Regions from separate parts of the Microbacterium sp. JZ70 genome, predicted to be linked through region 2. Evidence: predicted binding sites of a transcription regulator. Region 2 holds the regulator's gene; the other holds the start of a gene.
What was found. Region 2 encodes HrcA, which represses chaperone genes, less so after heat shock. Its sites were predicted from a motif close to TTNGCACTCGNNNNNNNCGAGTGCNAA; they were not measured.
Positions count from the first base shown of each region.

Region 1: M1D46_RS02550 (Hsp20/alpha crystallin family protein) is a predicted target of HrcA. The motif match lies at 5,538-5,564, and genes of this name have one in related genera.

Region 1 is NZ_CP096405.1:562,281-570,033, forward strand. Features, by position in the region: gene M1D46_RS02530 (DUF6049 family protein) at 1-1,455, opposite strand, end outside; gene M1D46_RS02535 (LacI family DNA-binding transcriptional regulator) at 1,549-2,526, opposite strand; gene galT (galactose-1-phosphate uridylyltransferase) at 2,616-3,761, shown strand; gene galK (galactokinase) at 3,758-4,954, shown strand; gene M1D46_RS02550 (Hsp20/alpha crystallin family protein) at 5,027-5,464, opposite strand; gene M1D46_RS02555 (DUF7059 domain-containing protein) at 5,646-7,169, shown strand; gene M1D46_RS02560 (CCA tRNA nucleotidyltransferase) at 7,333-7,753, shown strand, end outside.
Region 2 is NZ_CP096405.1:2,406,766-2,414,518, forward strand. Features, by position in the region: gene M1D46_RS11075 (PhoH family protein) at 1-171, opposite strand, end outside; gene M1D46_RS11080 (HIT domain-containing protein) at 176-526, opposite strand; gene M1D46_RS11085 (16S rRNA (uracil(1498)-N(3))-methyltransferase) at 550-1,281, opposite strand; gene dnaJ (molecular chaperone DnaJ) at 1,287-2,393, opposite strand; gene hrcA (heat-inducible transcriptional repressor HrcA) at 2,448-3,488, opposite strand; gene hemW (radical SAM family heme chaperone HemW) at 3,591-4,808, opposite strand; gene M1D46_RS11105 (DUF1990 family protein) at 4,808-5,458, opposite strand; gene lepA (translation elongation factor 4) at 5,486-7,336, opposite strand; gene M1D46_RS11115 (ExeM/NucH family extracellular endonuclease) at 7,508-7,753, shown strand, end outside.

The sequences.
Region 1 (7,753 bases), 1.8 Mb from region 2:
GTCGCGCAGGCTCTCCTCGGTGCGGATGGCCGTGGGCGCCTCCGCGTCGTCGGCCGGGTACGCGGGGCGGTCGAGCGCGACGAGGAGCGGAGCTCCTCCGGTCTCGTGCGCCGCGAACCACAGCTCCGCGGAGGCCTCGACGAGATCGTCCTCGTGCGCGCTCTGGTCGAGCGCGGCGGCGCTGAGCACCTCGGAGATGGCCTCGTCGTACACGAGCGCGCCCTCGGCGCGCGCGGGCACGGCGGCTCCTTCTGCTCCCTCGGCGGTCGACGTCGAGGGGATGAGCGTGGTCGCTCCCTCCACGGCGAGAGCGGACACGACGTCGGGCCCCGCGGAGCCCTCGGCCGGCCAGTACACGCGCGCCGCCTCCTCGCCGATGGAGAGGAGCTCCTCGAGGGAGGGGTAGGCGGGCTCATCCGGCGCGGCGGGCTCCTCCTCCGCGGCGGGCGTGGCCGACGGCGTCGGCTCAGGTGCCGCGAAGTTCTCGCCGCTCTCGAACGCGCGCAGACTCGTGGGCGCGAGCGGCGCCGCGAGGCCGGCCTGGATCTGCGCCGTCACGTCGGCGTCGCCGAACTGGAGGGCGAAGCGCTCGTTCGGCAGCTCCTCGAGCCGCTCGAGCCACTCGAGGGCGGCAGCAGGCGCTGCCGTGCCGAGCGCGCGGATCGCCGCCGGGATGGCCGGATCGACCGCGAGCACGGCCGTCGTGCCGGCGACGGCCTCGAGCGCCTGCGACAGCGCGCCGTCGGGGCCGGTCAGGGTGCCGATCTCGTCGGCGGTGAGGAGCCCCGCCGCGGTCGGCGGCGCGGTGATCGGGACGATGACCGAGACCGGCGCGCGCTCGCCGTCGGCGACCACGACGACGCTGCGGCCCTCGACCGCGGACGCGCCTGCGCCGAGCGTCGCGCGCAGCGGGTAGACGCCGGCTGCGAGACCCTCGAGGCCGGCGACATCCGCCGCGACCGAGAGCTCCTCGGTCGCGCTCGCACCTCCGCCGACCTCGTCGACCGGTGCGGTCTGGAGCGTCGCGAAGTCTCCGTCGGCGTCGCCCGACGCCAGCCAGGCGTCGAGCGCGGCGCGGTCGCCGAGTGCCGACCGCGCGATGTCGAGGCGGAGCGTGCCCGCCGGCAGCGCCTCCGCGCCGGGGTTGGCGATCGTCGCCGTCGCGTTGAGGGCGGCACCGGCGCCGAGCACTCCCTGCTGGGCGGGGAGGAGCGAGAGAGCGGGCGCCTGGTCGTCGTCGCCGTCCGCGTCCGCGGGGACGCCGACCCGCGCCTCCTGCCCGCTCTCCTTCGGAGCGGTCACGTGACGGCGGGGCGCATCGGATGGCTCCGAGGTCGCATCGGGGACCGAGGCGAGCGCGGGCTGGGCGCCCAGGAGCAGCGCGAGCAGGACCGCGGTCGGCGCGCCCAGACGTCGCAGACAGCTGCGTGCCTCGGCCGTGCGGCGGTGGGTCATGGACATCCTGCTCATCGGGTCGTGCGAGGGCGCACGGGACCGTTCAATCCTACGAACACGGCTGGACGCGCCCTGCGAGGCGTGCCGCAGTGGTCACCGGGGGCGCAGCGAGCTCTCGCGGACGATGAGGCGCGTCGGCACGATCGTGCGGTCGGCCACGGCGTCGCCCGCGAGCAGCGCGAGGAGCAGGTCGACCGCGGTCGAGCCGAGCTCGTCGAAGTCCTGCGCCACCGTCGTGAGCGGCGGCCAGTAGTCCGCCGCGTCGACGACGTCGTCGAACCCGGCGACTGCGAGGTCGTCGCGCCCCGCTGCGTGGGCGGCGTGCAGGGCGCCGAGCGCCATCTGGTCGTTCGCCGCGAAGACCGCGGTGACCGCGGGGTCCGCGACGAGCTCCTCCGCGAGATCGCGGGCGGTCGCGGCCGTCCAGTCTCCGCGCAGAGGACGCGGCGCGGTCGCGCCCCTCGCCGCGAGGGCGGCGCGCCATCCCCGTTCGCGCTCGGCGGCGGCGAACGAGCCCGCGGGGCCGGCCAGATGATGCACGGAGGCGTGCCCCTGCGCGAGGAGGTGCGCGGTGGCGCTCTCGGCGCCGCCGGCGTGATCCGACGAGATGACGGTGAACCGCTCGCTCGTGTCGGCGTCGACCGCGACGACGGGGAACCCGGGCTCCGCGGCCTCGTGGATGCTCGGTGTCGCCTCGTTGAGGACCACGGCGCCGTCGACGCCGTGGTCGGCGAGCGCCGCGAACGCCGTGTCGGCGCGCTCGGCGTCCTCCGAGAGCGTCACCACGAGGACGGCGTGGTCGCGGGCCGACGCGGCCTGCGTGACGGCCTCGAGCATGCGGGTGTTGCCGACCGAGGCCAGCGTGCGCACGACGACGCCGATCGTGCGGGTGCGGCCGGTCCGCAGGGCGCGCGCGGTGCGGTTCGGCCGATAGCCGAGCTGAGCCATGGCGGCCTCGACCCGCGCGCGGGTCGTCGGGTCGACGCGAGGAGATCCGTTGGCGACGCGCGAGACGGTCTGGCCCGAGACCCCGGCGAGTCGGGCGACGTCGGCGGCCGACACCTGCGCCATGGGGTCTCCCTTCTCCTGCGACCCACTTTGCACTACCATCCATGTTGACGTCAACACGCGCGGCATCGCGCAGGAACGGAGGAGCCATGGTGGCACCGGGGACGACGCTGGGCGCCGGCGTGGTCAAGCGCGTCGCGCGTCTCGCCGACGGGCGCGAGCTCATCTACTACGACGACCCGGGCACGACGCTGCCCGAGGAGCGGCGCATCGACGAGCGCGAGCTCGGTCCGCGGCCCGAGACGGCGACGATGCGTCGCGACGTGCTCACGGGCGACTGGATCTCGGTCGCCGCCGCGCGCCAGAACCGGGCGTTCCTGCCGCCGGCCGAGCTCGACCCCCTCGCCCCGCAGACGCCGACGAACCCGTCGGAGGTGCCGAGCCTCTACGACGTCGCGGTCTTCGAGAACAAGTCGCCGTCGTTCGGCCCGGCGCTCGACGTCGCCACGGGGGACGCGCCCGCCGCCGTCGACCCGCCGCTCGGCCTCGACGACCTCGACGCGCCGGGGCTCGGCCGCAGCCGCACGTCGGTCGGCCGCTGCGAGGTCGTGTGCTTCAGCCCCGAGCGCGAGGGCTCCTTCGGCACGCAGACGGCGACCCGCGCTCGGACCGTCATCGAGGCATGGGCAGACCGCACCGCCGCGCTCTCGGCCCTGCCGGGCATCCGTCAGGTCTTCCCGTTCGAGAACCGGGGCGAGCAGATCGGCGTGACGCTGCACCATCCTCACGGCCAGATCTACGCGTACCCCTACATCACGCCGCGCACGAAGCTCCTGCTGCAGGCCATCGAGCGCGAGGGCGCCGATCTGTTCGAGAGGATCATCGCCTTCGAGCAGCAGGGCCCCCGCGTCGTGCTCGAGGCCGAGCACTGGATCGCGTACGTGCCGTTCGCCGCGCGATGGCCCGTCGAGGTGCACCTCGTGCCACGGCGCCATGCTCCCGACTTCGTCGCTCTCACGGACGCCGAGCGCGACGAGCTCGCCTCGGTGTACCTGCGTCTGCTGCAGGGCGTCGACCGTCTCTACGACACCCCCACGCCGTACATCGCGGCGTGGCATCAGGCGCCCGTGGACGTCGCGAGGGACACGGCGCGGCTGCACCTGCAGCTCACCTCGCCGCGTCGCGCGGCCGACAAGCTCAAGTACCTCGCCGGATCGGAGGCCGCCATGGGAGCGTGGATCGGGGATGTCCCGCCCGAGCAGACCGCAGAGCGACTGCGCGAGGCGGTGGGGGCATGACCGCGCAGCACGAGGCGATCGACCTGCTCCGCTCGCTCACCGGCGGAGAGCCGGTGGGCGTCTGGTCGGCGCCGGGGCGCGCCAACCTCATCGGGGAGCACACCGACTACAACGAGGGCTTCGTGCTCCCGTTCGCGATCGAGCACCGCACGTATGCCTCGGTCGGCATGCGAGGCGACCGCATTATCCGGGTCATCTCGACCCTCGACCGGGCCCCGTTCGAGCTGTCGATCGACGCGCTCGCGGCCACCTTCGACGGAGCAGCGGGTCACGCCGTGCACAGCGGATCGGTGCCCGAGTGGGCCGCCTATCCCCTCGGCGTCGCCTGGGCGGCCCTCGCGGCGACCGGGCGCAGCGCATCGGACGTCGGCGGCCTCGACATCGCCCTCGCATCGGACGTGCCGGTCGGCGCGGGACTGTCCTCGTCGGCGGCGATCGAGGGGGCGACGGCGTCGGCACTCAGCGATCTGTGGGAGCTCGGGCTCGACGGCCTCTCGATCGCGAAGATCGGGCGGACGGCGGAGAACGAGGCGGTCGGCGCGCCGACGGGCATCATGGACCAGGTGTCGTCGACGCTCGGCCGGCCCGACGCCGCGACGTTCCTCGACTGCCGGACCCTCGCGACGGAGTCCGTCGACCTCGGCTTCGCCCGGGAGGGGCTTGCCCTGCTGGTCATCGACACGCAGGTCACGCACGCGCACTCGACGGGCGGCTATCGCGAGCGCCGGGCCTCGTGCGAGAAGGGCGCGGCCGACATGGGCGTGCCCTCGCTGCGCGACCTGTCGGTCGACGACCTCGCGCGCGCCGCGGAGACGCTCGACGAGGTGACCTTCCGCCGGGTGCGGCACATCGTGACGGAGAACCAGCGTGTGCTGGACACCGTCGCCACGCTGCGCTCGGCCGGGCCGCGGGCCATCGGCGACCTCCTCGTCGCGTCGCACGCGTCGATGCGGGACGACTTCGAGATCTCGGTCCCCGAGCTCGACACCGCCGTCGAGGCCGCGCTCGCGGCGGGTGCGATCGGCGCGCGCATGACCGGCGGCGGCTTCGGCGGCGCGGCGATCGCGCTCGTGGACGCCGATCGGGTCGACGTCGTCGCCGAGGCGGCCCGTGCGGCCTTCGCGGAACGCGGCTTCCGGGCGCCGCACACCTTCACGGTGACGCCGTCGGAGGGCGCGCGTCGCGACGCATAGCCAGCGCAGAGGGAGAGGGGCAGATGCGATCGCATCTGCCCCTCTCCCTGTGCGCGCGGATGATCCGGGGGATCAGGAGGTGAGCTCGGGGGCCGTCAGCGTCTGGCTGCTGTCGCCCGAGCGCTGCACCTCGATCTTGCGCGGCTTCGCCTTCTCGCTGATAGGGATGAGCACGCTCATCACGCCGTTCTCGTAGGTCGCCGTGATGCGCTCGGTATCGATGCCCTGGCCGAGGTTCAGCTGACGCATGTACGCGCCCGTCGGCCGCTCGCGCGTGATCCACTTCACGCCCTCTTCGCTACGGCCCGTCCGCTGGGCGCGGATGGTCAGGAGCTGGCCGTCGACATCGATGTCGACGCTTCCGGGATCGATGCCGGGAAGGTCGGCGCTCAGCACGTAGTGGTCTCCATCGCGGTAGAGATCCATCGGCATGAGGCGGGGGCCCTGGCGGTCGAAGAGCTGCTCGGCCACCCGGTCGAACTCACGGAACGGATCGAAGAACATCGCCATCGTGATCGTCCTCCTCTGTTCGCTCGGCGCTGTTCGCAACATCACCTTGAGTCGCATCGACTCATGTTTCAAATTAGCACTCTCAGGGGGAGAGTGCTAAAAGTGCGCTGTGAGCTCCCTTCGAGCTCGCTCGGAGCGGCGCGGGGAAGCGGATGACACGAGCGCGCGGTTGAATGGTCGGGTGAGCCCGCACCCCGATTCCGCCCTGTGCCGCGACCTCGCCGCCGACCTCTCGGCCGCACGGTTCCGATCCGAGGCGCTGCGCGCGATGTGGGGAGTCGAGGCCGATGACGCGATCGGGCGCGGGCTCCGCGCCCCCGCCCTCCGGGCCATCCGCGAGCGCGACGACGCGCTCGCCGTCCTCGCGCGGCTGCTCATCTTCGGCGTCGGGCAGCCGCTCGCCGCGGTCGACGCCGCGCTCCCCCGGGTCGGCGCCAGCGGGCTCGTCGCACTCGGACTCGCCGCGGTCGACGCCGACGTGGTCGCGCCGCTCGCGGTCATCCGCCCCCAGTCCTTCCACGACGACCGCGGTCCGGGCGAGTGGCTGCTCGCGAGCGACCTCGACGAGATCGCCCTGGGCGGGGGCGCGCTCGCGGAGGATCACGTGCTCGGCGCGGGCGGAGCATCCCTCACGCTGGCCGGTCTGCAGCTTCCGACTCCCGTGCGGACGGTCCTCGACCTCGGCACGGGGTGCGGCATCCAGGCCCTGCGCGCCCGTCGCTTCGCCGACCGGGTCGTCGCGACGGACATCTCCCGGCGCGCCCTCCGCTTCGCGGAGCTGAACGCGGCGCTCGCGGGCGCGACGGGCATCGAGACGCGGGCCGGGTCGCTGTTCGACCCCGTCGCCGGCGAGGTGTTCGACCGCATCGTGTCGAATCCGCCGTTCGTCATCACGCCGCGGGTCACGGGCGTGCCCGAGTACGAGTACCGCGACGGAGGGCTCGTCGGCGACGCGCTCGTGCAGCAGGTCGTCGCGGGCGTCGGCCGCCACCTCGCTCCGGGCGGAACCGCGCAGTTCCTCGCGAACTGGGAGACGAAGGACGGCGTGCCCGGGCTCGACCGCATGCGCGCGTGGGTCGAGGCGTCCGACGTCGCTCTCGAGGCGTGGGTGATCGAGCGCGAGGAGCTCGACCCGATCGCCTACGCCGAGATGTGGATCCGCGACGGCGGCACGACCCCTGGCAGCCCCGAGCACGACCGACTCCTCGACGCCTGGCTCGACGACTTCTCGGAGCGAGGCGTCACGGCGATCGGCTTCGGCTACGTGCTGCTGAGGAGGGCGGATGGCGCGCCGCGGCTCGCGCGCTATGAGCGCCTCACGCAGGCGATCCCGTCTGAGGGCGCGCTCGGAACGCATCTCGCGGCGGTGCTCGCGGCACACGACCGCATCGCGCCCCTCGCCGACGCCCAGCTGCTCGCCCTGCACCTGCGGGCGGCGCCCGACGTCACCGAGTCCCGTCACCACCTCCCCGGCGCCGCGGACCCCAGCGTGATCGAGCTGCGTCAGGGCGGCGGCTTCGGGCGCTCCGTGCAGGCCGACCCGGCGCTCGCCGCGCTCGTCGGCGCGTGCGACGGGGAACTCGCCCTGGGGCAGATCGTCGCGGCGCTCGCGCAGCTGCTCGAGACGGACGAGGACGCGCTGCGTGCGGGGCTCCTGCCCGCCGTCCGCGAGCTCGTCCTCGACGGCTTCCTCGCCCCCGCCTGACCCCGCCCCCGGGCCGCGCCCCGGGGCCCGCCCCGGCCCCGGCCCCCGCCCCCGGGTCCGTGAGACTAGCGCCCGTCGTCGAGACCAGCGCACCGGGCGCAGGTCTCGACGACGAGCGCTAGTCTCGGGGGTCGCCCTGCGACCGCCCGGTACCCTGGAAGCCATGCTCAACATGGCCGCCGGTCTCGCGCGCCTCGGCGACCTCGCGGCGTCGCCCGTGGTCGCGACCCTCGCGCAGGCGTTCGCCGATGCGGGCCACGACCTCGCGGTCGTCGGCGGACCCGTGCGCGACGCCCTCCTCGGGCGGACGACGAACGACCTCGACTTCACGACCGACGCGCGCCCCGACGACATCCTGCGGATCGTCACGCCGGTGTCCTCCGCGCAGTGGGACATCGGCCGGGCGTTCGGCACGATCGGCGCGCGCGTGCAGGGCGAGCAGGTCGAGATCACGACCTACCGGGCCGACAGCTACGACGGCGAGACGCGCAAGCCGACCGTCGAGTTCGGCGACACCCTCGAGGCCGACCTCACGCGACGCGACTTCACCGTGAACGCGATGGCGCTGCGCGTCCCCGACGTGC
Region 2 (7,753 bases):
CGACCCGCGCAGGGTGATCTCGTTGCCGCGCACGAGGACGTCGACGGCGGGGTGCTCGCGCTCGACCATGCGCAGGAGGCGGTCCTGCGGTCCGAGGAGCTGCACCATCGCGACGCCGTCGGCGTGGATGGTCTGGGTGACGACGTCGTCGTCCGGCTGGGCTGCGCCCATGGGGTCAGTGGCCAACGAGGCTCTTCTCCTGGAGTTCTCCGGCGAGCACGTGCGCGTGCACGTGGAACACGGTCTGGCCCGCGTCTGCGCCGGTGTTGAAGATCAGACGGAACTGCCCGCCGGCGTGGTCCTCGGCGACCGCCTTCGCGGTCTGGACCATCTCGGCGAGGAGCGAGGGGTCGCCTGCCGCGAGCTCGACGACGTCGCGGTACTCCTGCGTCTTCGGGATGACGAGGAGATGGACGGGCGCCTGCGGGCTGATGTCCTGCAGCACGAACACGCGCTCGGTCTCGGCGACGATGGTTCCCGGGATCTCGCCCTGCAGGATGCGCGTGAAGATCGACGGCTCGCTCATGCGGTCGAGTCTATCCACCGCGGTCACCAGCGCCCGAGCTTCGCGTTGAGGACGGCGAGGGCCGCCGGGCCCGCGGTCGAGGTCCTCAGGATGGTGTCGCCGAGGCGCACGCGCTCGGCGCCGGCGGCCGCGAGGCGCTCCAGCTCGTCGGGCGCGATGCCGCCCTCGGGGCCGACGACGAGCACGAGATCGCGGGCGTCGTCGACGTCGATCGAGGTCAGGGCGGCCTGCGCGGTCGGGTCGAGCACGAGCACGCGCGCCGATGCCGCGCGCTCTGCGACCTGCGCGGTCGTCGCGATCGGCGAGACCTCCGCGATCCACGCCCGGTGCGCCTGCTTCGCGGCCTCGCGGACGATCGAGGCCCAGCGGGCGCGGCCCTTCTCCGCCTTCGGCCCCTGCCAGCGCGAGACGCTGCGCGCCGCCTGCCACGGCACGACCTCGTCGATGCCGAGTTCGGTCGCCGCCTGCACCGCGAGCTCGTCGCGGTCGCCCTTCGCGAGCGCCTGCACGAGCACGAGCCGCGGGGACTGGGGCGGCAGATCCTGGCGCGAGGCGATCCGCACGACGACGCGCTGCGGCGAGACGCTCTCGCACGTGCCCGCGAGCCACGCGCCGCGGCCATCCGTGACCGTGACCTCCTCGCCGACGCGCACGCGGCGCACGGATGCGGCGTGGTGCGCCTCCGCACCCGTGAGCTCGAGCTCGCCGCCGGGCGAGACCGCCCCCGCGCGCTCGTCGTGGAAGTGCAGCGCCATGGGCCCTAGCCGCGGAACCGGTCGCGGAGCTTCGAGAACAGCCCCTGGTGGAACTCGGCCAGGCGCGGCGCGGGCGCCTTCGTGCGCCGCGCGAGCTCCTCGAGGAGCTGACGCGTGCGGTGATCGACCTTCGTCGGCGTGACGACCTGGACGCCCACGCGCAGGTCGCCGCGACGCGAGGTGCGCAGCCCGGTGATCCCGCGCTCCTTGATCGTCAGCACCTCGCCCGACTGGATACCAGGGCGCACCTCGACCTCGACCTCGCCGTCGAGCCCGGCGATGGTCGTCGTCGTGCCGAGGATGGCATCGGTCATCGACACCTCGAGGGTCGCGAGCAGGTCGTCGCCGTCGCGGCTGAACACCCGGTGCGGGGCGACCGTGACCTCGACGTACAGGTCGCCGTTCGGGCCGCCGGCGGGGCCCACCTCGCCCGAGCCCGGCAGCTGCAGACGCAGGCCCGTCTCGACGCCCGCGGGGATGTCGAGCGACACGGTGCGGCGCGAGCGCACGCGGCCCTGGCCGCCGCAGGTCGCGCACGGGTGCGGGATGACGGTGCCGTAGCCCTGGCACGCGCCGCAGGGCTGCGACGTCACCATGTTGCCGAGGAGGCTGCGCACCTGGCGCTGCACGTGGCCCGTGCCGCCGCAGATGTCGCACGTCGCGGGGCTCGTCCCCGGCTGGCAGCAGGACCCCTGGCAGGTCTCGCAGAGCACAGCCGTGTCGACCTCGATGTCGCGATGCGTGCCGAACACGACATCGCCGAGCTCGAGCGTCACGCGGACGAGCGCGTCCTGTCCGCGCTCTCGGCGCGAGCGCGGCCGACCGCCGCGACCGCCGCCCGAGGCGCCGAAGAACGTCTCGAAGATGTCGCCGAATCCGCCGAAGCCCGCGCCGCCGAACGGCGACTCGTCGCCGCCCATGTCGTAGCGGCGGCGCTGCTCGGGGTCGCTGAGCACGTCGTACGCGTGCGTGACCGACTTGAACTCCTCCGCGGCCTCGGGCGCGGGGTTCACATCCGGGTGCAGGCGACGCGCGAGCTTGCGGTACGCCTTCTTGATGTCCTCCTGCGACGCGTCCTTCGACACGCCGAGGGTCTCGTAGTGATCAGCCACATCAGCCTTCCTGCGGGCGTCGTGCGCCCGTGCTCCGATCCGTCGGGCGACGCGTCAGCGCCGGCCCTCGTCCTCGTCCAGCAGCCTCGTCAGGTAGCGGGCGACCGCCCGCGCCGCAGCGAGGTTGCGGGGGTAGTCCATGCGCGTGGGCCCCATGATGCCGATGCGCGCCGCGCCGACGGCCGAGTCGTACTCGCTCGCGACGATCGACGCCTCGGAGAGCCCGAAGGCCGCGTTCTCGCGGCCGATGCTCGCCGAGAGACCCTGCTCGTCGGCGACCATCTCGCTCATGAGCCGCAGCAGCGTCACCTGCTCCTCGATCGCCTCGAGGAGCGGATGGATGCTGCCGCGGAAGTCCTGCTCGCGCTTCGCGAGGGTCGCCGAGCCCGCCAGCACGAGGCGGTTCTGGCGGAACTCGTCGAGCTCCTCGGCTGCCGCCTGCGCGATCCTGTGCAGCGCGCGATCGACGGCGCTGACGGGAGCGGCAGCGAGCTCGGCGCCGCGCTGCAGCTGCTCGGCCGCGTCGGCCACGGAGCGGCCGGCGAGGAGGGGCACGAGGCGCGCGGCGACCCGCTCGATCGACTCCGCGTCGAGCTCGTCGGCAAGGCCCGTGATGCGCTGCGACACGCGACCGGTGTCGGTCACGATGATGACGAGCACGCGGCGGCCGTCGAGCGGCACGAGCTGCACGTGCGTCACGCTCGCCCGGGCGAAGGACGGGTACTGCACGAGCGCGACCTGTCCGGTGAGCTGCGTGAGGAGGCGGACGGTGCGCGCGAGGAGGTCGTCGAGGTCGGCCGGGTCGCCCAGGAACGACGCGATCGCCGACCGCTGGGCCGATGACAGCGGGCGCAGCTCGGCGAGGTGGTCGACGAAGACGCGGTAGCCCTTGTCCGTCGGAACGCGGCCCGACGACGTATGCGGCTGGGCGATGAGCTCCTCGTCCTCGAGGAGCGCCATGTCGTTGCGGATGGTCGCCGCCGAGACGCCGAAGGAGTGCCGCTCGACGATGGAGCGGCTGCCGACCGGCTCGTGCGTGTCGACGTAGTCCTGCACGATGGCCCGGAGCACCTGCAGTCCGCGGTCGCTGACCATGTGCGCGCTCCTCTCCTGGCACTCGATGTCTCGGAGTGCCAGTCTACCGACCCGAGGCCGGGAACGGCATGCGCGCCGGCCGCCTGCGCGGCTCGGCCGACCTCAGTCCGTGAGTACCCGCACTACGGCGTCCGCGAGAAGGCGGCCGCGGAGGGTGAGCACGATCCGCCCGCGGAGTGCCGCCCCCGGCTCGATGAGGCCGTCGGCGATGAGGCCGGCCACCGCACGCCGCGCGTCATCCGGCAGCGCGTCGATCGCGAGCCCCTCGCGGATGCGGCTGTGCAGCAGCACGCGCTCGAGCTGCTGCGCGGCCGCGTCGGGGCGCTCCCGACCGGCGGCCGGCGACTCCCCCGCGGCGAGCCGCTGCGCGTACGCGGCGGGATGCTTGACGTTCCACCAGCGCAGACCCGCGACGTGGCTGTGCGCACCCGGACCGAAGCCCCACCAGTCGGCGCCGCGCCAGTACGCGAGGTTGTGGCGCGAGCGACGGCCGTCGCCGCGCGCCCAGTTCGACACCTCGTACCACGCGAAGCCCGCGTCGGCGAGCATGCGGTCGGCGAGCTCGTACATGTCGGCCTGGAGGTCGTCGTCGGGCGCGGGCACCTCGCCGCGGCGGATCTGCCGCGCGAGCTTCGTCCCGTCCTCGATGATGAGCGCGTACGCCGAGACGTGGTCGGGTTCGAGCGCGAGCGCGGCCTCGAGCGACGCGCGCCAGTCGTCGATCGACTCGCCGGGGGCGCCGTAGATGAGGTCGACGCTCACGTCGAGCCCGACCGAGCGCCCTGCCTCGACCGCCGTCCGCACGTTCGACGGCGTGTGCGTGCGATCGAGCGCCGCGAGCACGTGCGGCACGGCCGACTGCATGCCCACCGACATGCGGGTGACCCCCGCCCGCGCGAGCTCCTCCGCGACCGCGGGGGTCACCGTGTCGGGGTTCGCCTCGACGGTGATCTCCGCGTCGTCCGCGATGCCGAACGCGCCGCGCACGCCCTCGAGCATGCGCGCGAGGTCGCCGGCGGGCAGCAGCGTCGGCGTGCCGCCGCCGAAGAACACCGTCTGCGCGGGACGCAGCGCGCCCGCCTCGGCGAGCACGTCGCGCGCGAGCGCGACCTCGCGCAGGAGGACGTCGGCGTACTCGTCCTGTCGGGCTCCGCGCAGCTCCTCGGAGGTGTACGTGTTGAAGTCGCAGTACCCGCAGCGCACCCGGCAGAACGGCACGTGCAGGTAGACGCCGAGATCCGTCGCCGGATCGATCGGCAGATCGCGCGGGAGGCGGCCGTCGGCGGGAGCGGGATCGCCGACGGGGAGGGCGCCGGCCATCAGGAGCCGGTGTGGAACAGCGGCGAGATCGCGCGGAGGTACCCCGCGAAGAGCGCCTTGCGACGACGGCGCACGAGCGTCTTGAACAGGCGGTTCCAGAACGTCATGGGGCGGTCGAACGCGCGCACCTCGAACCACACCTCGTCGTTCTCGCGCCACTCGATCATGAACGACTCCTCGCCGCTCACCACCGAGTCGCCGACGGTGCCGAGAGCGAAGCCCACCCGACGCGCCTCCTCGATCACGAAGATGACCCGCAGCTCGGCGTCCGCGCGCGAGCCGCCCACCTTGCCGTGCACGGTGACGGTCGTGCCCGCCCCGACGTACGGCGTTCCGTCCGCGTCGAACCGCTGGTCGGCATCCGATCGGCTCGGCGCGACGGCGTTGCCCGCCTCGTCGAAGCTGACGCCCGTGTAGGTCGGGCCGGGAGCGGGCCGGACGTCGCTCAGCGTGAGCCCCGCGCCCTTCAGCGCACCCCACGACAGGAGGGCGTCGACCGCGGTGCGGAAGCGCTCCTCGCCGCTGCCGATCCGCCAGGCGGACGCCGCGGGGATGCTGTGCTCCGGCGGGTACTGGAGCAGGTCAGGAGCCTGCGTCGCCCCGACGGCGGCATAGTCGACCGTCTCGTCTCGGAAGGTCTCCCGGCGCATGGTGTCCACCCTAACCTCAGCCCCTGGCTACTTCCCGGCCTTCGACTCGACGTCTCCGGAGAGCGCGGCGATGAAGGCCTCCTGGGGCACCTCGACCCGGCCGACCATCTTCATGCGCTTCTTGCCCTCCTTCTGCTTCTCGAGCAGCTTCCGCTTGCGCGAGATGTCGCCGCCGTAGCACTTCGCGAGGACGTCCTTGCGCATCGCGCGGATGTTCTCGCGCGCGATCACGCGCGCGCCGATGGCGGCCTGGATGGGCACCTCGAACTGCTGGCGCGGGATGAGCTTGCGCAGGCGCTCGGTCATCGTCGTGCCGTAGGAGTAGGCCTTCTCGCGGTGGACGATCGCGCTGAACGCGTCCACGCGCTCGCCCTGGAGCAGGATGTCGACCTTCACGAGGTCGGCCTCCTGCTGGCCCTCGGGCTCGTAGTCGAAGCTCGCGTAGCCCTGCGTGCGGCTCTTGAGCTGGTCGAAGAAGTCGAACACGATCTCGCCGAGCGGCATCGTGTACTTCAGCTCGACGCGCTCCTCGGAGAGGTAGTCCATGCCGAGCATCGTGCCGCGGCGCTGCTGGCACAGCTCCATCACGGTGCCGACGTACTCCTTGGGCGCGAGGATCGAGGCCTTGACGATCGGCTCGGACACCGCCCCGATCTTGCCGTCGGGGTACTCGCTGGGGTTCGTGACGACGATCTTCTCGCCGGTCTCGGTCGTGACCTCGTAGACGACGCTGGGCGCCGTCGTGATGAGGTCGAGACCGAACTCGCGCGAGAGCCGCTCGGTGACGATCTCGAGGTGCAGGAGCCCCAGGAAGCCGCATCGGAAGCCGAAGCCCAGGGCGACGGATGTCTCGGGCTCGTACGCGAGGGAGGCATCCGAGAGCTTGAGCTTGTCGAGCGCCTCGCGGAGGTCGGGGTAGTCGCTCGCGTCGATCGGGTAGAGCCCCGAGAACACCATCGGCTTCGGGTCGGTGTAGCCGGGGAGCGGCTCGGTCGCGGGCGTGCGCTGGTTGGTGACCGTGTCGCCGACCTTCGACTGGCGGACGTCCTTCACGCCGGTGATGAGGTACCCGACCTCGCCGACCGAGAGGCCCTTCGAGGGCGTCGGCTCGGGGCTGGAGACGCCGATCTCGAGGAGCTCGTGCGTCGCGCGCGTCGACATCATCTGGATGCGCTCGCGCGGAGAGAGGCGCCCGTCGACCATCCGCACGTAGGTGACGACGCCGCGGTAGGCGTCGTAGACCGAGTCGAAGATCATCGCGCGGGCGGGTGCGTCGGCGTCGCCCCGGGGTGCCGGGATCTCGGCGACGAGGCGGTCCAGCAGCTCCTCCACGCCCTGACCGGTCTTGCCCGACACGCGCAGGACGTCGGCCGGGTCGCCGCCGATGAGGTCTGCGAGCTCCTTGGCGAAGCGGTCGGGGTCGGCCGCGGGGAGATCGATCTTGTTGAGCACGGGGATGATCGTGAGGTCGTTCTCGAGCGCGAGGTAGAGGTTCGCGAGCGTCTGCGCCTCGATCCCCTGCGCGGCGTCGACGAGCAGCACGGCGCCCTCGCACGCCGCGAGCGAGCGCGAGACCTCGTAGGTGAAGTCGACGTGCCCCGGCGTGTCGATCATGTTCAGCGCATAGGTGTCGCCGTCGAGCTGCCACGGAAGGCGCACCGCCTGGCTCTTGACGGTGATGCCGCGCTCGCGCTCGATGTCCATCCGGTCGAGGTACTGCGCGCGCATGTCGCGGTCGGACACGACGCCGGTGAGCTGCAGCATGCGGTCGGCGAGCGTCGACTTGCCGTGATCGATGTGAGCGATGATGCAGAAGTTGCGGATGCGCTCAGGCGGTGTCGCGGCAGGCGGGAGCGGAGTCGTGGCACGAGGGGACATATCCGTCTGATTCTACGGGCCGCGCGCCGTCGCGCGTGCCCGGGTCGCCGCGCGACGCGCCGCCGCTTCCGCGCGAGATCCCGGTAACCGGCCGTTCATGCGACGACGATTGCCTGACATCCTCCCGTGCGGCGACCGCCGCGCCCTCCTGCACATCCGAAGGAGACCATCGTGCAGCAGTCCTCTCCCCCGCGCCGCGCCCGGCGCCTGTGCGCCGCGGCAGCGACCGCATCGGTCGCGGCCGCGCTGCTCGCTCCCGTCGCGGCTCATGCCGCCGTCTCTCCCGGCGACGGCGTCCTCATCAACGAGGTGTACGGCGGCGGCGGCAACAGCGGCGCCGCATTCAGCCGGGACTTCGTCGAGATCGTGAACACGACCGACGCCCCGCAGAGCCTCGCCGGCTGGAGCGTCCAGTAC